3 regions of the Kribbella sp. DT2 genome follow, and region 2 is predicted to be linked to each of the others. Evidence: riboswitches for the same ligand, from Rfam matches in the RefSeq annotation. Region 2 holds a riboswitch; each other region holds the start of a gene.
What was found. A riboswitch is a leader RNA that binds a small molecule or an ion and turns the genes downstream of it on or off. The one in region 2 is predicted to bind cobalamin.
Positions count from the first base shown of each region.

Region 1: it holds a riboswitch for cobalamin, as region 2 does, so the genes downstream of both, ACLQ2O_RS03755 (CbtB domain-containing protein) here and metE (5-methyltetrahydropteroyltriglutamate--homocysteine S-methyltransferase) in region 2, are expected to answer to the same signal.
Region 3: it holds a riboswitch for cobalamin, as region 2 does, so the genes downstream of both, ACLQ2O_RS37655 (ABC transporter substrate-binding protein) here and metE (5-methyltetrahydropteroyltriglutamate--homocysteine S-methyltransferase) in region 2, are expected to answer to the same signal.

Region 1 covers NZ_JBNCLH010000001.1:779,233-786,367, reverse strand. The annotation lists gene ACLQ2O_RS03785 (GntR family transcriptional regulator) at 48-743, shown strand; gene ACLQ2O_RS03780 (fumarylacetoacetate hydrolase family protein) at 764-1,615, shown strand; gene ACLQ2O_RS03775 (VOC family protein) at 1,681-2,058, shown strand; gene ACLQ2O_RS03770 (hypothetical protein) at 2,088-2,468, opposite strand; gene ACLQ2O_RS03765 (histidine phosphatase family protein) at 2,622-3,182, opposite strand; gene ACLQ2O_RS03760 (CbtA family protein) at 3,179-3,946, opposite strand; gene ACLQ2O_RS03755 (CbtB domain-containing protein) at 4,012-4,209, opposite strand; cobalamin riboswitch at 4,243-4,378, opposite strand; gene ACLQ2O_RS03750 (LysE family translocator) at 4,460-5,098, shown strand; gene ACLQ2O_RS03745 (MFS transporter) at 5,095-6,453, opposite strand; gene ACLQ2O_RS03740 (DUF1304 domain-containing protein) at 6,500-6,868, opposite strand; gene ACLQ2O_RS03735 (phosphotriesterase family protein) at 6,966-7,135, opposite strand, start outside.
Region 2 covers NZ_JBNCLH010000002.1:788,489-795,623, forward strand. The annotation lists gene ACLQ2O_RS12460 (catalase) at 1-171, shown strand, start outside; gene rocD (ornithine--oxo-acid transaminase) at 210-1,412, opposite strand; gene metE (5-methyltetrahydropteroyltriglutamate--homocysteine S-methyltransferase) at 1,480-3,783, opposite strand; cobalamin riboswitch at 3,902-4,116, opposite strand; gene ACLQ2O_RS12475 (potassium transporter Kup) at 4,204-6,123, shown strand; gene ACLQ2O_RS12480 (IclR family transcriptional regulator) at 6,140-6,901, opposite strand; gene ACLQ2O_RS12485 (DUF6986 family protein) at 7,030-7,135, shown strand, end outside.
Region 3 covers NZ_JBNCLH010000012.1:99,193-106,327, forward strand. The annotation lists gene ACLQ2O_RS37640 (hypothetical protein) at 1-304, shown strand, start outside; gene ACLQ2O_RS37645 (hypothetical protein) at 433-1,116, opposite strand; gene ACLQ2O_RS37650 (CGNR zinc finger domain-containing protein) at 1,180-1,665, shown strand; cobalamin riboswitch at 1,793-1,981, shown strand; gene ACLQ2O_RS37655 (ABC transporter substrate-binding protein) at 2,006-3,034, shown strand; gene ACLQ2O_RS37660 (FecCD family ABC transporter permease) at 3,187-4,155, shown strand; gene ACLQ2O_RS37665 (FecCD family ABC transporter permease) at 4,152-5,183, shown strand; gene ACLQ2O_RS37670 (ABC transporter ATP-binding protein) at 5,186-5,980, shown strand; gene ACLQ2O_RS37675 (TetR/AcrR family transcriptional regulator) at 5,982-6,584, opposite strand; gene ACLQ2O_RS37680 (MMPL family transporter) at 6,705-7,135, shown strand, end outside.

The DNA of each region.
Region 1 (7,135 bases), on a different contig from region 2:
TCCGGCGGTAACGAAACGCGTCAGGCAGAATGGGCTCGGGAGGAACAGTGACGGATGCGCATGTGGGTCTGGCGGGGCAGCTCACGCGCCTGCCACAACGACAGGTACTGAGCGACGACGTCTACGAGACGGTCAAGGGCCTGATCATGGACAGCGTGGTCGCGCCGGGCACCCGGCTGAACATCGACGCGCTGACCCGGGAGCTGGGCATCTCCCAGACCCCGATCCGCGAGTCGCTGGCCCGGCTGGAGTCCGACGGCCTGGTGATCAAGGAACCCCTGCGTGGGTACCGGGTCTCCTCCACGCTGACCCGGGCCGAGTTCGAGGACCTCTTCGAGTACCGGCTGCACATCGAGCCGTGGGCCGCCGGCCGGGCCGCGGAGCGGACGTCGGCCGAGGACCTGGTCCGGCTCAAGGACGAGATGCTCAGCTACACCGAGGTCCCGGAGCGGCCGGACTACGACTCGTACAAGGCGATGGCCGGGCACGACCAGCGCTTCCACGACCTGGTGCTGGAGCTGTCCGGCAACGAGACGGCCCGGCAGTCCTTCGCCCGGACGCACTGCCACCTGCACCTGTTCCGCCTGTACTACGGCGGCGGCATCGCCACCCAGGCGCTGCGCGAGCACAAGACCGTCGTCACCGCGGTCCGCAAGGGCGACCCCGAGCAGGCCGCCGCGGCGATGCGCGCGCACATCGAAGCCTCACGGGCCCGCCTGCGGCCCGTGTTCGACCAAGAATGAATCCGCTCTAAGGAGATTTCGTGGAACTGCTGCGCCTCGGCGCGGTCGGTGAGGAGCGCCCGTACGCGCGCGCCACCGACGGCACCACCTACGACCTGAGCTCCGTCACCGCCGACATCGACGGCGCCTTCCTGGCCGCCGACGGCATCGCCCGGGCCCGCGCCGCGCTGGAGGCCGGTTCGCTGCCGGCCGCAGACGTCGAGGGCCTGCGGACCGGCGCCCCGATCGCCAAGCCGGCCGCGGTGGTCTGCATCGGCCAGAACTACGCCGCCCACGCGGCCGAGTCCGGGGCCGAGCCGCCGAAGGAGCCGATCGTCTTCTTCAAGCACCCGAACACCGTCGTCGGCCCGTACGACGACGTCCTGGTCCCGCGCGACAGCCGCAAGACCGACTGGGAGGTCGAGCTCGCGGTCGTGATCGGCAAGACCGCCCGGTACCTGACGTCCGACGCGGAGGCACTGGCCTGCATCGCCGGCTACACGGTCTCCAACGACGTCTCCGAGCGCGCCTTCCAGCTGGAGGTGTCCGGCGGCCAGTGGTCGAAGGGCAAGTGCTGCGAGACCTTCAACCCGCTCGGCCCGGTGCTGGTGCCGGCCGACGAGGTCGGCGACCCGCAGGCGCTGGACCTGAAGTCGTTCGTCAACGGCGAGCCGCGGCAGGCCTCCAACACCCGCGACATGATCTTCTCGGTCGCCGCGCTGATCCGCGACCTGTCGCAGTACATGACGCTCGACCCGGGCGACATCGTCAACACCGGTACGCCGGAAGGCGTCGCGCTGTCCGGCCGCTTCCCGTACCTGGCGCCCGGCGACGTCGTCGAGTGCGAGATCCAAGGCCTCGGCCGGCAGCGCCAGGAGCTTCGCCAGGCCTGACCTTTGTCCGCCCCGCCGCCGTATTGCGGTGGCGGGGTGGCCCACCGGTACGGCATGGTCTGGCCATGACTTCGATGGTGAGAACGGTGACGTTCGACGCGGCCGACCCCTGGGGGCTGGCCGGCTTCTGGTTGCAGGTGTTCGACGTGGAGCGGCCGGACGACGACCACCCCGACGACCCGTACGCCGCGGTGAACACCGAGACCGTCAAGCTGCTGTTCGAGCGCAACAACGACCCGAAGCGGGCCAAGAACCGGGTGCACCTCGACCTGGAGCCCGACATCCCGCGCGACCAGGAGGTCGAGCGGCTGGTCGCACTGGGCGCGACGGTCGAGCACGACCACCGCGAGCCGAACGGCCTGGGCTTCGTGGTGATGCTCGACCCCGCCGGCAACGAGTTCTGCGTGCTCCGCTCGGCTGCCGAGCGCGCGGCGACTAGCTAGTCGCCGGCTGGCTCGGCGGCCGGCTCTGACTAGCTGACGATCTCCGGAGTCTGGCCGGAGAGGGTGACGCGCCAATCGCCGTCCCAGCCGTGCACGACGATGCCGTAGCCGTCGCGGCTCGCCGAGGCCCGGTGGTGCCCGCTCTCGACCGGCTGGACCTCCGCCTGCCAGCCGCGCTCGGTCAGCGTCGCCACAGCCGCCTCCACCTGGCCCACTGGGTCGACCACGGCCGGGTCGCCGTTCTCCACGGTGATCAGGCAGACCGACTGCGGCCCGTCGCCGTCCTCCAGCACGTGAGGGTTCACCGGGCCCACGTCGTGCGTGACGACGCCCTGCTGTCCCGGTACGGCGGCCGCCGCCACTGCGAGCAGCTCCTCGCGCAGGAGATCACGGGCCTCGGTCAGCGTCATCGGGTAGGTCCTTCCGGTTGTCTGGTGACGCCCGGGCGCGGCGCACGCCGTACCCGGGCTCCGTCGTTCACTCGGCCCCGGGCAGCTCGTCGAAGCTCATCGTCTGGGCGTTGGGATGCTGTGGCGAACGACGAACCGCGTCGAACCGGTTTGTCAGTGCAAGTTGAGTGACCAGGACGTGGCGTGTGCGGAAAGACCCACGGTCGCCAGCGGGCGGACGTCGACGTGCCGGAGCGACTCGGCCGGGGCCTCCAGCGCGTAGAGCACAGCCGCGCGGACCACCGCCGGGTGAACCACAGCAACGACCGTACGCCGGTCCGCATGGCCCGGGTCCTCGGTCAGGTCGCCCAGCCAGTCCGCAACCCGGGCGATCAGGTCGTTGGCCGACTCCCCGCCCGGCGGAGCCGTGTGGGGACGCTCCAGCCACGCCGAGACCGCCGCGGTCTCCGTGGCCAGCAGCTCCTCCAGGTCACGCCCGGTCCAGTCGCCGTACTCGCGGTCGCGCAGTGCGCCGACCACCACCGGCTGCAGGCCGATCGCCTCAGCAGTCAGGATCGCCGCCGGCTCCGGGCCGCAGTACGTCGTACCGGCGTCGACCCGCAGGTCGCGGGCCGCCTCCAGGCTGGCCTGGTCCGGCGCGGGCTCTCCACCGAGTACGAGCCCGCGCAGACCAGGCGTCAGCGCGTGCGCGACGAGCGTCAGGGTTGTCGTCACGCGGCGACGGTCTCCTTGGTGACCTTGGAGTTACAATCCACCAACGCAGCGTAACCGAATCCCAGCACGGTCCACAGCACCGCCTGCGTGCCGAGCGAGGCGAACCGGAACTGCCACAGCAGCGTCGCCGGGAACGACCCGGGCACCTCGTTGATCGACGGCAGGATGAGGTACGCCGCGACGATGGTCACCCCGAAGGCACCGCCGCCGGCTGCGAGCCGGATCCAGGGCGCGTCGCCGAAGCGCTGCGCCCAGCGGGACGCCGCGACCCCGGCCCAGACCGCGAGCAGGCCGATCACGAGCGTCAGCAGGTAGGTCACGGTGCGCTTGGTGATCGTTTCCGGGTCCCCGACGGCCGGCGGGTTCGGTGGGTACTTGAGGAACGGCACCAGCACGATCCCGACGAAGCCCGCCGCGGCCAGGCCGAGGGAGGCGTAGGAGTCGCCGTCGGTGCGGAGCCGGCGGCGGAGCAGCGCGAAACCGACGGCGAAGATGCCACCGAGCGCTACGCCGTACAGGCTGGTGGCGAGGAAGAGCCCGAAGCGCTGGCCGTCGCGGCTGACCAGCGGCGCCTCCTCTTCGGCGGCGGGGGCTTCAGCGGCGGGTTCCTCGCCGTGGGTGTGCGCGGCGCCGCCGGCCTCCTCGATCGCGATCGCGGCGTCGATGTGCGGTTCGCCCATCACGTACGCGAAGGTTCCGGCCAGCAGGCCGGCGAAGAGGCCGACGATCAGCCCGCGCACCAGGAGATTTCCGAAAGTACGCATGACGGTCCTGTCAGTTGTTCAAGCCCGAGCGGGTCGGGAACGGGGAGCGGAGAAACCGCAGGACGTCAGTGGCAGGGCACGCCGAGCAGGTGCCGGCCGTCGTGCATCAACTCGTGCAGGTACATGCCGGACTGCGAGATCGCGCCCTGGTCGAAGGCGACCAGGTAGGCCAGCATCAGCAGCACGCCGATGGTGAGCAGGGCGACCGCGAGCAGACGCGGGGAAACAGCCGGTACGGCGACCGAGCGGGCAGGAGCAGGCATCTGAGACCTCCTGGGGAATTGCGCGTCCCCATTGGAAAGGCTGCTGGTGCCCGAGCGTCCTGACTCACGAGCAGCTGCTCGCTCACAGTGGCGCGGCCGTACCGGTCTCTCACCGGTTTCCCTCATGGCACCGCAGGTTGACCTTTGAACGGTAGCGGCAGGGTTCGTGACGGGTCAACGGACGGCGGCGCGGCGGGTGATCTTCCCCACCTGTCGCGCCCGGCTCCCGCCTGACACCTAGCCTGACTGCATGCCGTCCACTCATCATCTGGTGGCCTTCGCCGTCACCGCGCTGATCGTCATCGTCGTACCGGGTCCGAGCGTGCTGTTCATCGTCGGCCGCGCGCTGGCCGTCGGCCGCCGTGAAGCGATGCTGACGATGCTCGGCAACACCCTCGGCGCCGCGTTCCTGCTGGTCGCCGTCTCGCTCGGGCTCGGGACGCTGATCGCGGCGAGCGCGATCGCGCTGACCGCGGTGAAGCTGGCCGGAGCGGCGTACCTGATCTACCTCGGCATCCACGCCTTCCGCACCCGCAAGTCCTTGGCGTCGGCCCTGGGCGCCGAGGCGCGACCGGCGAACACCCGCCGCGTCCTCCGCCAGGGCTTCCTGGTCGGCGTGACCAACGCGAAGACGGCGGTCTTCTTCGCCGCCGTCCTCCCGCAGTTCGTCGACCCCGCGGCCGGCGCGGCCACGCTGCAGATCCTGCTGCTGGGCCTGGTCTTCATCGCGATCGCCCTGCTCTCGGACACGGTCTGGGCGGTGGCCGCCGGCTCGGCCCGGGACTGGTTCGCCCGATCGCCCCGCCGCCTGGAGTTGGTCGGCGGCGCCGGCGGCCTGATGATCGTCGGCCTCGGCGCGAGCATCGCGGTCAGCGGCTCGAAGGACTAGTACACCCTTGTACGGCGGGCGGCCAGGACGCCGAGCAGGGCCAGCGCGGCGGGCAGCCCGAAGGCGGTCAGGAAGGCCGTCGTCGGCGAGTGCGGCTCGATGGCCGCGAAGAGTGAGCCGCCGATCGCCAGGACCGTTGCTGTCAGCAACGAGTCGCTGAGCTGCAGGGCCGAGCTGTTCGCGCCTTGCTGCTCGAGCGTGGAGTACTCGAGGACCAGCACCGACACGGTCGGGAACACCGTTCCCATGCCCAGTCCGGCGAGCGCCCAGCCGAGGATGCCGACGACCACCGGTACCCGGTCGTCGAGCGTCGCGGCCGCGATCGCGATGCCGAGCAGCAACGAGACCATGCCCGCCTGCAGGAACACGTGGTGCTCGAACGGCTGGTTCGGCCGACCCCGGTACCACGACGCCGCGGTCCAGCTCAGCGCGCTGACGGTCAGCACCAGGCCGGCGAACGCCGGCGACAGCCCGCGCTCCCGAGTCAGCATCAGCGGCAGGAACACCTCAGCGCCGAAGCCGGCCGCCGCGACCAGCCCGCGCAGCGCGATCACCGACGGCAGCCCGGCGCGGATCGTGAACGTCCCCTTCGGCAGCAGTTTCGGCGCGAACACGACCACCGCGGCCAGACCGACCGCGATCAGGATCAGCTGGACGGCCCCGTGCTGCTGACCGCCGTAGTGCAGCAGTCCGACGCCGAGCGCGGCGCCAACGGCGTACCAGGCCCGCTGGCTCCAGAGCTTCCCTGAGCGCGTCACGTGCTCACCCTTGGAGAGCCCCGGCCGCATGATCAGCGCCGCCGGAACAGCCAGGACCGGTACGGCGAGGAAGACGATCCGCCAGTTGGCGTGCTCGACGATCAGCCCGGCGATCGCGGGGCCGACCAGCGACGGGACGACCCACCCGGTCGCGAACGCGGCGAAGATCCGCGGCCTGAGCTCGGCCGGGTAGAGGTGCCCGACGACGACGTACAGGGCGACCGTGAGCAGACCGGCGCCGAACCCCTGGATCACCCGCCCGACGACCAGGACCTCCATCGTCGGCGCGAGACCGGCGATCACCAGGCCGGCCAGGAACCAGCCGGTGCCGTGCCAGAGCGGGCGAGTCGGGCCCTTGAGGTCCGACCAGGTGCCGGAGACAACCATCGCGACGACGCCCGAGGCGAGCGGTCCGCCGAAAGCCAGCGCGTACAGCGACAGGCCGTCGAGGGCCTGCGCGACGGTCGGCATCGCGGTCGTCACGGCGAGGGACTCGAACGCGACGAGCGTGATCAGCGCGACCATCCCGACGGTCAGCGCACGGTACTGCGGGGCGAGAACTCCGGGCGGGCGAGGCGCCGCGATCGACGTGGTCATGCCGAGAACTCTCTGACTTCAAGCACACTTGAAGTCAACTGCTCGGCTACAGAACAGCGGCCAGCACCAGCGCGAGGATCGGCGGCACCGCCTGGATCGCGGCGGACTTGGCCATCCGGCGGTCCGAGCCGATCAGGACGAGCCCGGCGCCGAGCATGCACGCGCACGAGAACAGCGCGATCGCGTGCCCGCGGTCGCCGCCGGCGATCAGACCACCGATCGCACCGGCCGCCAGGAACAGGTTGTAGAACCCCTGGTTGAACGCCCACGGCCGCGCCGCCTCGGCCTCCGCCTCGGTCCTGACCAGGAAACGCTGCTGCACGCTCGGCTTGCGGAAGAGCACGCTCTCCAGGGCGAAGAAGAGTACGTGGAGGATGCCGGCCAGGGCCACGAAGATCTGCGCGACGGTGTTCACCTGCGAACGGTACCGCCCGGATGCCTCCGGCAACGCGACGTCACGGGTGACGAGTTCGTGCCGATGCCCCGTACGGCGCGTTCGGCGGCTCGGCGCGCTACTTCCAGTCGGTCGCGAAGGCGCGGGCCGGGTTGGTGACGAAAATCTGCTCGACCACGTCCTCGCCGAGCCGGCGGGTGAGCCTCGGGCGGAGATTCGTCAACAGGTAGGGCATTCCCGGGCCCTCACCGGTCGCGAGCCGGGCCCGCGCGGTCGTCGTGTCACCAC
Region 2 (7,135 bases):
ATCGCCGCCTGGGGCGACGGCGACCAGGTCCTCGCCGCCGCCGGGATCGACACCACCGCACCTGGCGTCGTACTGGGGGAGAGCGTCGCCAAGCCCTTCACCAGCGAGCTCCTCGACACGGTCGGCCTCCACCGAGTCTGGGAGCGGGCAGCGCAGATCATGGCGAGTTAGGGCGTGTCTGGCAGCGGAGCCGCCGGCGGCGGCTCCGCTCAGGTGGCCAGTGACTTCAGGGCGAGCGTCAGGCGCTCGGTCAGCCAGTCGAGGGTCGTGGTGGTGATGGTCAGCGGCGGCGACAGGCGGATCGTCGAGCCGTGGGTGTCCTTTGCCAGTACGCCCCGCTCGGCGAGCCTCTCGCACAGCGCGCGGCCGGTCCCGAGCGCCGGATCGAGGTCGAGGCCGGCCCACAGTCCGTGGACGCGGAGGCCGACCAGGCCCTGCGCGCGCAAAGGCTCCAACCGTTCGCGGAGGGCCGGCTCGAGGTCGAGCACGTGCTGCTGGAGATCGCCCGGTTCGAGCAGCTTGACCACCGCGCGCCCGACGGCGGCGGCGAGCGGGTTGCCGCCGAAGGTGCTGCCGTGGGTGCCGGGCGTGATGACGTCCATGATCGCCCGGTCGGTGACGACGGCCGACAGCGCGACGATGCCGCCGCCGAGCGCCTTGCCGAGGATGTACACGTCCGGTACGACGCCCGCCCGCTCGGAGGCGAAGGTCGCCCCGGCCCGGCCGAGGCCCGACTGGATCTCGTCGGCGACCATCAGCACGTTGTTCGCCGTACAGGCCGCGCGGACGGCGGCCAGGTAACCGTCCGGCGGGACGATGACGCCGGCTTCACCCTGGACGGGTTCGAGCAGGACGGCGACCGTGGTGTCGTCGATCGCGGCCTCCAGCGCGGCCGCGTCGCCGTACGGGACGGACCGGAAGCCCGGCGTGTAGGGGCCGTAGTTGTCGTGCGCGTCGGCGTCGCCGGAGAAGCTGATGATGCTGATGGTCCGGCCATGGAAGTTGCCGTCAGCAACGGTGATCGTGGCCTCGCCGTCCGGCACGCCCTTGACCAGGTAGCCCCAGCGGCGGGCCAGCTTCAGCGCGGTCTCGACGGCCTCGGCGCCGGAGTTCATCGGCAGGACGGCGTCCTTGCCGGCCAGCCCGGCCAGTTCCGCGCAGAACGGGCCGAGCTGGTCGTGGTGGAAGGCCCGGCTGGTCAGCGTCACCCGGCCGAGCTGCTCGGTCGCGGCCGCGATCAGCGCCGGGTGCCGGTGCCCGAAGTTGAGCGCGGAGTACCCGGCGAGGCAGTCGAGATAGCGCCGGCCGCCGGTGTCGGTGACCCAGGCCCCCTCGGCGTGAGCGATGGTGACCGGCAGTGGGTGGTAGTTGTGTGCGCCGTACTGCTCTTCCAGCCTCACCGGGTCGGTCACGGATCGCTTCCCTTCGTCGGTAACAGGTAGTACAGGAGAGCATATCCTGTACTACCTGCTACTGAGGTCAGCCGAGCTGTTCGCGGACGGCGCGGGCCGCGCCGACCAGGTGGTCGAGGGAGTCGCGGACCTCGGGCCAGCCGCGGGTCTTCAGGCCGCAGTCGGGATTGACCCACAGGCGCTCGGCCGGGATCGCGGCCAGACCCTTCTGCAGCAGTGAGACGACCTCGGGCGTGCCGGGGACGCGCGGGGAGTGGATGTCGTAGACGCCGGGACCGACGCCGCGCGGGTAGCCGGCGTTGCCGAGCTCGTGGGCGACCTGCATGTGCGAGCGGGCCGCTTCGAGGCTCGCGACGTCGGCCTCCATCTCGTCCAGCGCGTTCAGGATGTCGCCGAACTCCACGTAACACATGTGCGTGTGGATCTGCGTGTCCGCCCGGACGCCGCTGGTCGTCAGCCGGAACACCTCGGTGCCCCAACTCAGGTACGCCGCACGGTCGGCCTGCCGCAGCGGCAGGGTCTCGCGCAGCGCCGGCTCGTCGACCTGGATCACCGCGGCACCGGCCGCCTCGAGATCGTTGACCTCGTCCCGCAACGCCAGCGCGACCTGGCGTGCGGTGTCGCTGCGCGGCTGGTCGTCGCGGACGAACGACCACGCGAGCATCGTGACCGGACCGGTCAGCATGCCCTTGACCGGACGCTCGGTCTGCAGCTGTGCGTACGCCCACCAGCGGACCGTCATCGGCTCCGGCCGCGAGATGTCGCCGACCAGGACCGGCGGCCGGACGTACCGGGTGCCGTACGACTGGACCCAGCCGTGCTGCGTCGCCAAGTACCCGTCGAGCTGCTCGGCGAAGTACTGGACCATGTCGTTGCGCTCGGGCTCACCGTGCACGAGCACGTCCAGCCCGGCCTTCTCCTGGAACGCGAGCACCTCCTGGATCTCGGCCTCGATCCGCTGGTCGTACTGCGTCGCGTCGATCCGTCCGGCGCGCAGGTCGGCGCGCGCCGTCCGCAGCTCGGTGGTCTGCGGGAACGACCCGACAGTCGTTGTCGGGAGCAACGGCAGGCCGAGCCGTGCCTGCTGGGCGGCGCTGCGTTCGGCGTACGGCGTGGAGCGGCGACTGTCCGCGTCGGTGACCGCTGCGACCCGCGCCCGGACGTCGGGGTTGTTCGTCAGTGCCGAAGCGCTCCGGGAGTCCAGCGCGGCCCGGTTCGCGTTCAGCTGGTCGGCGATCGCCTCGGCGCCTTCGGTGAAGCCGAGCGTCAGCGTCGCGATCTCGGCGGACTTCTGCCGGGCGAACGCCAGCCAGCGCGCGACCTCCGGGTCGACGCCGTCCTCGGCCGTGACGTCGTACGGGACGTGCAGCAGGGAGCACGACGCACTGACGTCGACCTGACCGGCCAGCGAGCGCAGCCGGGTCAGCGTGGCGAGCGACTTGGTGAGATCGTTGATCCAGATGTTGCGGCCGTTGACCACGCCCGCGACGAGCCGTTTCGAGCGCACCTCGGAGGCCGCGACCAGGTCGTCGAGGTTGCCCTCCGCGGGACCGGTGAAGTCGATCGCCAGACCCTCGACCGGCGACTTGGCCAGCACCGGCAGCGCCTTGCCGAGCCGGTCGAAGTACGACGCGACGAGCAGCCGCGGGCGATCGGTCAGACCACCCAGTACGGCGTACGCGCGGGCCGTCAGGTCGAGCTCATCGGCCGAGCGGTCCTGGACCAGCGCCGGCTCGTCCAGCTGCACCCAGCCGGCGCCGGCGGCGCGCAGGTCCGCGAGCACTTCGGCGTACACGGGGAGGATCTTGTCGAGCAGCGACAGCGGCTCGAAGTGCTCGTCGACGCCCGGCGCCGGCTTGGCCAGCAGTAGGTAGGCGATCGGGCCGACGACGACCGGGCGCGCGGTCAGCCCGAGGTCGAGCGCTTCGCGAAGCTCGGCGACCTGCTTGCTGGTGTCGGCGGTGAAGGTGCTGTCGGGGCCGAGCTCGGGGACCAGGTAGTGGTAGTTGGTGTCGAACCACTTGGTCATCTCCAGCGGCGCGACCTCCTGGGTGCCGCGGGCCATCGCGAAGTACCCGTCCAGCGGGTCCGCGGCCACAGCGGCCCGGTGCCGCTCGGGGATCGCGCCGAGCAGGACCGACGTGTCGAGCACGTGGTCGTAGTACGAGAAGTCGCCGGTCGGGACCTCGTCGATGCCGTCGGCAGCGAGCTGCTGCCAGTTGGCCTTGCGCAGGCCGGCCGCGGTCTGCCGGAGGGCGTCCGCGCTGACGGTGCCCTTCCAGTAGCCCTCGACGGCCTTCTTCAGTTCACGGCTCTGGCCCTGACGCGGGTAGCCGTACACGGTGGACCGTGCTGCTGACTGGGTGTTCAAGTGTCTCTCCTTGGCGAGGCAGTCTCGAAGACCCCGGACCTCAGGAGAACGACGGCAGGCGCGACGGGTCGCGCACGGCCGACCTTCCCACGAGGTCACGCGGTCACCGCCGTACGACGACGCACGGCGGGCAGAGGCAGGTCTTCGGACTCGCGGGCGCGTCTGGCTCCAGACACCTACTGGCCGTCGCTTCCCAGACCGGTCCTCCGGTCCAGTGCTGATGACGGCGGTCGTTCCCACTCACCGCTGCGGGGCAGTCCCGGATTTCCACCGGGTTCCCTCTTACGACGACCCGACTGGCGACCGGGCCGAACCACTGCGTCTCCACTTTCTCACAGAACTCTCACAGCACGACGCGAGTGTGATCGGTCTGCCAGCCAGGCTGATTTGGTTCAATGCGCGCGTGAACAGGCTGACGCGATGAGCACCGACCACGTGGACGGCCGCGTGCAGTCCCGGACGCTGCTGACGATCGGTGCCCTCGGCGTGGTCTTCGGGGACATCGGCACGAGCCCGATCTACACGATCCAGACCGTGTTCAACCCCGGCGACCCGCACCCGGTGCCGGTCTCGGCCGACAGCGTGTTCGGGATCGTGTCGCTCATCTTCTGGGCGGTCACGATCATCGTGACGATCAAGTACGTGCTGCTGGTGCTGCGCGCGGACAACCACGGCGAGGGCGGCATCCTCGCGCTGATCACACTGATCCGTAGCCACGGCACCAACGGCAGCCGCCGGACCAAGGTGATCCTGGCCGGGCTCGGCATCTTCGGCGCGTCGCTGTTCTTCGGCGACTCGATGATCACGCCGGCCATCTCGGTGTTGTCCGCGGTCGAGGGTCTCAAGGTCGTCGAGCCCGGGCTGGACTCGTACGTCGTACCGATCACCGCGACGATCATCGTCGTCCTGTTCACGCTGCAGCGGCTCGGCACCGGCCGGATCGGGCGGTCGTTCGGCGTCGTGATGGTGATCTGGTTCGTCACCATCGGCGCGGCCGGGATCGGTGGCATCACCCGCCACCCGGAGATCCTGAAGGCCCTGTCGCCGACGTACGCGCTGGGCTTCCTGACCAACGACTTCGGGCACGCCTTCTTCGCGCTGGCCGCGGTCGTGCTCGCGATCACCGGCGCCGAGGCCCTGTACGCCGACCTCGGGCACTTCGGCCGCGCGCCGATCACCCGGGCCTGGCTGATCCTCGTGTTCCCGGCGTGCGTCCTGAGCTACCTCGGGCAGGGCGCGCTGGTGCTCAAGGACCAGTCGTCGATCAGCAGCCCGTTCTTCCTGCTCGTGCCCGAGTGGGGGAGGATCCCGCTGGTCCTGCTCGCCACCGCCGCGACGGTGATCGCGTCCCAGGCCGTCATCACCGGCGCGTTCTCGGTCGCCCGCCAGGCGGTGCAGCTCGGGTACCTGCCGCGGCTGCGGATCCTGCACACGTCGGACGAGACGATCGGCCAGATCTACGTGCCGTGGATCAACTGGGCGCTGATGATCTCGGTGCTCACGCTGGTCTTCGCGTTCCAGACCTCGGCCGCGCTCGCCTTCGCCTTCGGGATGGCGGTCACCGCCACGGTCACGATCAACACCGTGCTGTTCTTCTACATCGTCCGCAAGCAGTGGGGCAAGCCGATGTGGGTGGTGATCGGCGGAGGAGCGGTGTTCCTGTCGATCGAGCTGCTGTTCCTCGCGGCGAACCTGACCAAGCTCGTGCACGGCGCCTGGCTGCCGCTGCTGATCGGGATCACGGTCTTCACCGTGCTCACCACCTGGCAGCGCGGGCGCGCTCTGGTCACCGCGCGGCGCGAGCGTCAGGAAGGCTCACTGACGACGTTCGTCAACGAGCTGCACGACGCGCGGCCGCCGCTGCGCCGGGTGCCCGGGACGGCGGTCTTCCTGAACCGGGGCAAGGACACCGTGCCGCTGGCGATGCGCGCGAACGTCGAGCACAACCACATCCTGCACGAGAACGTCGTGATCCTGTCGATCGAGACCGAGCCGGTGCCGTCGGTCCCGGACACCGAGCGGATCACGATCGACGACCTCGGGTTCGACGACGACCGGATCGTGCACGTGACGGCCCGGTTCGGCTACGTCCAGACCCCGGACGTGGCCGCCGTACTGCGGCTGGCCGCGGAGCAGAGCTCCGAGGTGGCCTCGATCGATCTGAGCGACACGTCGTACTTCCTGTCGACGATCGAGCTGCGGCTCGGTGAGCACCCGGACATGGCGCGCTGGCGCAGCCGGCTGTTCGTGGCGACCTCGCACATCAGCGCGGACGCCGCCGAGTACTTCGGTCTGCCCCGCGACCGCGTGGTCATCATGGGCTCGCGCATCGACGTCTAGTGATCCTTCGGGCGGCTTAGCGCAGGTCGTCGGAGAAGGACTGGGCGGCCTGCGTGAGCAGGGGGATCGCCCGGTCCACCAGGGGCTCGGTCATCCGGCCGGCCGGGCCCGAGATCGAGAACGCGAGCCGCGACGGGACGTCGGGCACCGGTACGGCGATGCAGCGGACCCCGAGCTCCTGCTCGCCCTCGTCGACGGCGTACCCGTCCTGCTGTGCCTTGCGGAGCTGGGCCGCGAACTCCTCGACGTCGGTGATCGTGGTCTCGGTGTGCTTCGGCATGCCGGTGCGCTGCAGCAGGTCGCGGACCTCGGCCTCGCGCAGCTGGGACATGATCGCCTTGCCGACGGCGGTGCAGTGCGGGAGGACCCGGCGGCCGACCTCGGTGAACATGCGCATCGAGTGTCGCGACTGGACCTGCGCGAGGTAGACGATCTGGTCGCCGTCGAGCATCGCCAGGTTCGCGGACTCGCCGAGCTCGTCGACCAGGCGGGCCAGGTGTGGGCGGGCCCAGACGCTGAGCATGTGCGAGGAGGTCTCGCCGAGGCGGATCAGCTTCGGGCCGAGCACGTACTGGCGGGAGGGCTCCTGGCGGACGTAGCCGAGATCGACCAGCGTGCGGACCAGGCGGTGGATCGTCGGCAGGGGGAGGCCGGACGCGGTGGCGAGCTGGGACAGGCCGAGCATGCCGCCGGCGTCGGCCATCAGTTCGAGCAGGCCGAAAGCGCGCTCGATCGACTGCACGCTGCCCGAGCGCGGGGTGCCGGTGGTTTCCGCCACGAGGTCTCCTTCGGATTCCGGATGGCGGAAGTCTAGCGCCAGATCCCGGAAGCTCAAGGTCTTGCTGGTTCCGGTTTGTGGATAATAGTCTCCACCATACGGAAATCATGGAGATTAAGGTGGTGGGTATGACAGACCTCGACGCTCTCGTCGGCGACCTCGACCGACGGCTGGCCGAGGCGGACGCCGTACTGGCCACGCGGTACCCGGGGGATCGGGGGGTGCGGCAGCCGG
Region 3 (7,135 bases), on a different contig from region 2:
GCGGGACAGCGAGACGGCGGCGGGCGATCTCGTCTGCGGCTGGATCACCTCGACCGCCGTGGTCTACTCGACGGCTCGCCGGATGGCCGACGCGGCGGCCGCGATGGCGTCGGTCCGCAAGGCGCCGACGTCGCAGTCCGTTCCGTTGGGTGACGAGGGGTACGTCGACACGGCCACCGGGCGCGGGACGATCCGCGTCGGGACGGACAAGATCGCCGACCTGGTCCCGCTGCCCGGCGCCAAGGTGAAGACCGACGACATGGTCGCCTTCGCCCTCGCCGTCTCCCCGCTCTACACGCGCTGACCGCGCCGCCGCTCACGCGCTGATGCGTCGCTGTGCTGATCGCGCCGCCGCGCGCCGCTCCACGCGCGTTGATGCGCCGCCGCGCTGACCGCGCCGCCGCCCGCCGCGTTGACCGAAGCGGCGCGCGCCTACTTCACCACGTCGGACAGCAGCCAGCCGATCCGCAGTTCCTCCGCGCCGGGACGGTAGGTCCGCAGCAGTTCCGCGCGCTCAGGATCGTCCTCGGGAAGGTCCTCGGCGAGCACGGCCTGCGCGGCGATGGTCTGCGGCCGGGCGCCGAGCGCGCCGCGCAGGTGGAGCGAGCGGCGCAGCATCGCGATCCGTTCGGCGGGCTCCTGCAGGTGTGCGAGGTGCCGAATGATGTACGACTCGAAGAGGCCGTCGCCGGTCCGCGTCGCGATCTCGAGCGCGGTCTCGTAGCGCGGGATCGCGGCGGCTCCGTCGTCGTCGATGTTGTCCAGCAGGACGCCCCAGTGGTACTCGGCCCACCCGCGCTGCAGCTCGGTCCCGGTCCGGGTCGCCGCACGGTAGTTGTCCTCAGCAACAGTCCGGTCGTCCGCGCGCGGGCGCTGGAACAGCAGCCGGCTGTACGCCAGTCGCGCCGTCAGCAGGTGCGCGGTCGACGAGGTCGGATCGAGCGCCGCGACCGCCTGCTCGGCCTCGTCGTGACCCTCGACCTGGAAGAACCAGCGGTCGACAGCGATCTCCGCGCGCAGCTCGGGATCGGCGTCCGGGCCCAGGACGGCGAGCGCGGCGTCCCACTCCCCGAGCAGTTGCAGGCGCCGAGCGATGTAGGTGGCATCAGTTAGCATGATACCTACGGTAAGCAGCGCGATGTAGGGGGTCAAGTGCAATACGGTGACTACATTGGGAACGTGACCCGGCTGGCGGTCGAGCTGGCCAACACCGGCACGCTCGACCCCGACGGCGAGCTCGTCGCCGCGTTCTTCGCGGAGCACGAGATCGCTCCACCGCCCGACGGCCGGTACGGCGACCTGCCGGACCTCGTCCGTACGGCGCTGGCCGAGTCGGTCGACGGCGCTGCCCCCGACGCCGTGCACCGCCTGCTGCGCGACTACCCGCCGGACATGCACCTGACCGACCACGACGGCGGCTGGCACGTCCACTTCAGCCGCAACGGCACCCCGGCCAAGCGCTGGGTCGGCCAGTTGGTCGCCGCCAAGCTCGCGCTGGTCGCGGCGGGCGACCCCTCGGTGACGCTGGGCCGGTGTGACGCGTCCAACTGCGGCAACTACTTCGTCGACCAGTCGCGGAACCGGACCCGCCGCTTCTGCTCCAACGCGTGCGCGAGCCGGACGACCGTCGCGGCGTACCGGGCCCGTACGGCGAAGAACGCCTAGCGGCCGTCGCTTCGCCGCGAAGAACTCCCGGCGGACCTCTGGGCTGTCCGGCCCGGCGCGCCGGCTCGGCGGAGCCGGGCGAGGTCGCGCGCCTGGACCGTGTGCTGCGACCGGGTCGCAGCGTGGGTTACCGTGTGCCCGTCGTGGTGTTCGGGAAGCCGGTGGAGTACCGGCGCGGCCCTCGCCACTGTGATCGGGATTGTCCGCTGAGCGTTCACCAGGTGTGAGACCACTGGCCCGGAGGGGCTGGGAAGGTCAGCTCGGCGGATGCGGTCGTCCCGTCAGCCAGGAGACCGGCCACGACGCGTCCCGTCCACGAGGTGTTGGAGGAACGGTCGCCATGGCCGTCGTACCCAAGGCAGTGCTTGCTGCCGTTTTCCTGTCCCTGGTCGCCGGCTGCGGAAGCGCCGGCGCCGACGAAGGTCCGAGCGCGAGCGCGACGACCGTGAAGAACTGCGGCCTCGACGTCGCTGTCGACGGCCCGCCGCGGCGGGTGTTCGCGGCGTACCAGCCGGCCATCGAGATGGCACACGCGCTGGGTATCTCCGACCGCCTGGTCGGGACCGCGTTCCTCGACTCCGAGCCGCTGCCCGAGTACGCCGGTGCGCAGCGGGACCGCAAGTACTACAAGAACATGCCGAGCCGCGAGGAACTGCTCAGCCTGAACCCGGACTTCGTGCTGTCCGGCTTCAACGACATCTTCAACGCGGCCGGCAGTGACGGCAGCTTCGGCAGCCGCAAGTCGCTGTCCGACCTCGGCGTGCAGACCTGGATCTTCAGCCCGCTCTGCCCGACCGCGGACGGCAAGGGCGACGAGGCGATCGACCCGTCGACGGTCTCGATGGACAACGTGTACGCCGACCTGCGCGACCTCGGCAAGCTGTTCGGCGCGAGCGACAAAGCCGAGCAGGTGATCGCGGACCAGAAGGCGCGGATCGCGGCGGTCGAGACCAAGGTGAAGGGCGCCGGCAAGCCGACGGTGGCGATCGTGCGGCCTGGGCTCGAGGGCGGCGGGATGACGGTGTCCGGTGGTCCGGACTTCGGCACGGTGCTGATCAGGCAGGCCGGTGGGGTGAACGCGTTCGCGGGGCTGACCTCGAAGCGGAACGTGAAGATCAGTGTCGAGGAGTTCATCAAAGCCGACCCGGACTACGTGCTGATCAGCGGTTGCTGCGACGCGACGCTGACCGAGGCGCAGGGGCAGCCGGACGTCGACAAGCTGCTGAAGAACCCGGCGTTCGCGAACCTCACGGCGGTGAAGAACAAGCACGTGGTGCCGTGGTTGTTCGCGCACCACTCGGCCGGCGTTCGCGGCGCGAACTCGACCGAGCTGATCGCGAAGATCATCCACCCCGACCTGGTCAAGTGACCGCCCAGGTCGCTGACGGTCGTCCGGGACCTCGTGGCCGGCGGGGAATCGATGGTCCGCCGCGCGCCGACGGTCGGCGGGGAGGCGACGGACGAGGCGCTCCCGGCCGGCCGGGGTTATTGCGGGGTGGGCTGACGAAGACCGGTGGTCTCGTGATCGCGTTCGCCGTACTGCTGGCGGCCGTGCTGCTCTCCTTGCTCGCCGGGACCGAGTGGTTCGCGCCGCGGGACGTGTACCTGGCAGCGGCCGACTTCACCGGCTCCGACACCGACCGCGTGATCCGGTACTTACGCCTGCCGCGGACCGCCACCGGCCTCATGGCCGGCGCGGCCCTCGGCTTGGCCGGCGCGCTGATGCAGGGCGTCACCCGCAACGCGTTGGCGGACCCCGGGATCCTCGGCGTCAACGCCGGAGCCGCGGTGGCCGTCGTCGCGGCGATCGGCGTCTTCGGCGTGACGAGCCTGGCCGGCTACGTGTGGTTCGCGATGGGCGGCGCGCTGGTGGCGACCGTCGTGGTCTACCTCGTCGGCGCCCTCGGGCGCGGCGGCGCGACGCCGGTCAAACTCGCGCTGGCCGGTGCGGCGTTGTCGGCCATGCTCGGGTCGGTCACGTCCGCGGCGACGCTGCTCGATCTGTCGACGCTGAACGAGTTCCGCTTCTGGGTGGTCGGATCGCTCACGATGGCGACCGGCCCGATCGTCGGCCAGGCATTGTCCTTCATTGCCCTAGGCATCGTTCTGTCGTTGGTGCTCGGGCGCTCGCTCAACCAGCTCGCATTGGGTGAGGAGCTCGCGACAACCCTCGGCACCCGGGTCGGCCTGGTCCGGGTCCTCGCAGGCCTCGCGATCATGCTCCTGGCCGGTACGGCGACCGCGATGGCCGGCCCGATCGGCTTCGTCGGCCTCGCCGTACCGCATGTCGCACGGGCGATCGTCGGCGCCGACTACCGCTGGATCCTGCCGTACTCACTCGTCCTCGCGCCGACGTTGCTGCTGCTCGCGGACGTGGTCGGCCGCCTGGTGGTCAGACCGGACGAGCTCCAGGTCGGCATCATCACCGCGCTGGTGGGAGCGCCGCTGTTCATCGCGCTGGTACGCCGCCAAAGGCTGGCCGAACTATGAGCACCCCCGTACGCATCGGCCCCTTCTCCGGCCGGATCGATCCCAGCGGAGTCGTCGTCACGGTCGCCGGTCTGGTGATAGCCGTTGCTGTAGGCGCCTATTCCCTGACGATCGGCGACTACGAGATCCCTCTCGCCCAGGTCCTGAACACCCTGGCAGGCAACGGCTCGCTGATCATGACCGACGTCGTGGTCAACAACCGGCTGCCACGCGTCCTCGTCGGCCTGGGCGTCGGTGCGGCCTTCGCCGTCTCCGGCGCGATCTTCCAGCGGCTCGCGCGCAACCCGCTGGTCAGCCCGGACCTGATCGGCATCAACGCCGGCGCCGCCCTGGCGGCCGTCATCGTGATCACCGTCCTCGGCGCGAGCCCCTTCTGGCTCCCGGTCGGCGCCCTCGGCGGATCGTTGCTGACGGCAATCACCATCTACTTGTTCGCCTTCAAGCGCGGTGTCGCCGGGTACCGGTTGGTGCTCGTCGGGATCGGTGTCACCGCGATCATCGGCTCGCTCACGGCGTACCTGCTGACCCTGGCCGACATCTACACGGCCAAGAGCGCGCTGATGTGGTTGTCCGGCAGTCTCGCCGGGCGGTCGTGGGCAGAGGTGTGGATGATCGGCCTCACGCTGCTGGTCCTCCTTCCGGCCGCCGTCGTGGCCTCGCGGCAGCTTCGCCTGCTCGAGCTCGGCGACGACCTCGCCCGGACCCTGGCCGGACGCGTCGAGCTGTCCCGCGGCCTGCTGATCGCGATCGGCGTCGGCCTCGCCGCCCTGGCGACCGCCGCTGCTGGACCGATCGGCTTCGTGGCCCTGGTCGCGCCGCAGATCGCCCGCCGGCTGCTGGCCGAACGTGCCGCCGGCCTGCTCGCGTCCGGTGCGATCGGCGCTCTCCTGGTCGTCGCCGCCGACCTCGTCGCGCGCCAGCTGTTCGCGCCGATCCCTTTGCCCGTTGGCGTTGTCACGGCGTTCCTGGGCGCGCCCTACCTACTGCTGCTGATGGCCCGAGCCAACCGCGTCGGCCGAGGAGGATGACCATGCTGCGCTCCGAGAACCTCAGTCTCGCGTACGACGGAACGCCGGTCGTGCACGACCTCTCGGTCGACATCCCGCAGGGCAGGATCACCGTCGTCGTCGGCGCCAACGCCTGCGGCAAGTCCACGCTGCTGCGCGGTCTCGCCCGCCTGCTGGTCCCGCGCGGTGGCACCGTCTACCTCGACGACGTCGACGTACGCCGAATCCCTGGCGGGCAACTGGCCACGAAGCTCGGGCTCCTCCCGCAGCAACCGGTCGCCCCCGAAGGCATCACCGTCGCCGACCTCGTCGGCCGCGGCCGCCATCCGCACCAGCGCTGGTTCCGCCAGTGGACGCCGGAGGACGAGAAGGTCGTCACCGAGGCCCTCGCCGCCACCGGCACCGCCGACCTGGCCGACCGTTCCCTCGACCAGCTCTCCGGCGGTCAGCGCCAACGCGTCTGGATCGCCCTGGCGCTGGCCCAGGACGCCGACACGATGCTGCTCGACGAGCCCACCACGTTCCTCGACCTGGCCCACCAGTTGGAGATCCTCGACCTCGTCCAGGACCTCAACCACCAGCACCACAAGACGATCGTCCTGGTCCTCCACGACCTCAACCTCGCCAGCCGGTACGCCGACCACCTGATCGCCCTCAAGTCCGGCAAGGTCGTCGTCACCGGCAGCCCGGCCGACGTCATCACTCCCGAGATCGTCGAGCAGGTCTTCGGCTTGTCCTGCGAGGTCATCCCGGATCCCTTGACCGGTACGCCGCTGGTCCTGCCGAGGCCGCGGCAGGCCGTCGTACAGGACAGGTGAATCAGGTCAGCACAGGCGTGAGGTAGCCGACCAGGGCCTGGTTGAGTTCCTGGATCCAGGATTCCCGCTCGGCGGCCGGGGCCGCGAGCACCGTGCCGAGCAGGGCGGCGAAGATCTGCGTGGCGACCGTCGCGGTCTGCTGCAGACGGTCAGCGGGGAGCCCGGGCGCGCGGGCGGCGACGATCTCCGCGACCTTGCCGGTGACAGCGGCCTGCAGGGCACGGGCGGGCGCGGTCAGATGCTCGGGCAGGTCCGGTCCGGCGAAGAGGCTCTTGAAGCCGGGGTTGGCGAGGTTGACCTCGACCATCGGCCGGATCATCCGGTCGACCAGCTCCGGAAGCGGCAGCTTGGCGGCCGTCGGGTCGAACGCCTTGGCGTGCGCCTCCTGCAGCGCTGTCCGGTAGCGGTCGGCCAGGGCTGCGGCCAGCGCCTCCTTGTTCGCGAAGAACTGGTACAGGGTGCCCGGCGAGACGTCCGCTCGCTTGGCGATCGCGTTGGTCGTCGCCTTCGCGTACCCGACCTCGGCGAACACCAGTGCGGCGGCGTCGGTCAGCTGCTCCATGCGGCGCTGCCCACGCGCCTGCCGGCGCGGTTCCTCGGTCACTCGGGTCCTCCGTCCGGACAGGTCCATTGACAAACACGAGCATTCGCTCGTATTTTTCTCCTACACTCTCCATGCGAGCAATCGCTCGTATTTCGTCATCCTACCCGTGGGGGCTCCGCCATGCCGCAGTTGGACATCGCCGCCGGAACCGGATTCGCCGGATGGGTGGTCCGCCGCCGGATCCTCGTCGTCGCCCTCGCCGGTGCGCTGACCGTCGCCCTGCTGGTCGCCGCCGCCGGCGCGCTCGGCGTACTTTCGCTGTCCCGGATCGCAGCTCCCGGGTCCGAGTCCGACCATGCGCGCCAGGTCCTCGCCGACCAGTTCCGGACCGGGCCGCCGAACCTCGTCCTGCTCGTCGATGCCGGCGGTGCAGGTGTCGACGATCCCGCCGTACGACGAGCAGCCGCCGACCTCGATCGCCGGCTCGCGGCCGAGCCGGGCGTCGCCGAGACCGGCTCGTACTGGTCGCGCGGTGACAGCCCCGCCCTGCGCAGCAAGGACGGAAGCAAGGCGCTGATCCTCCTCCGCGTCCCAGGTGAGGTGAACGAATC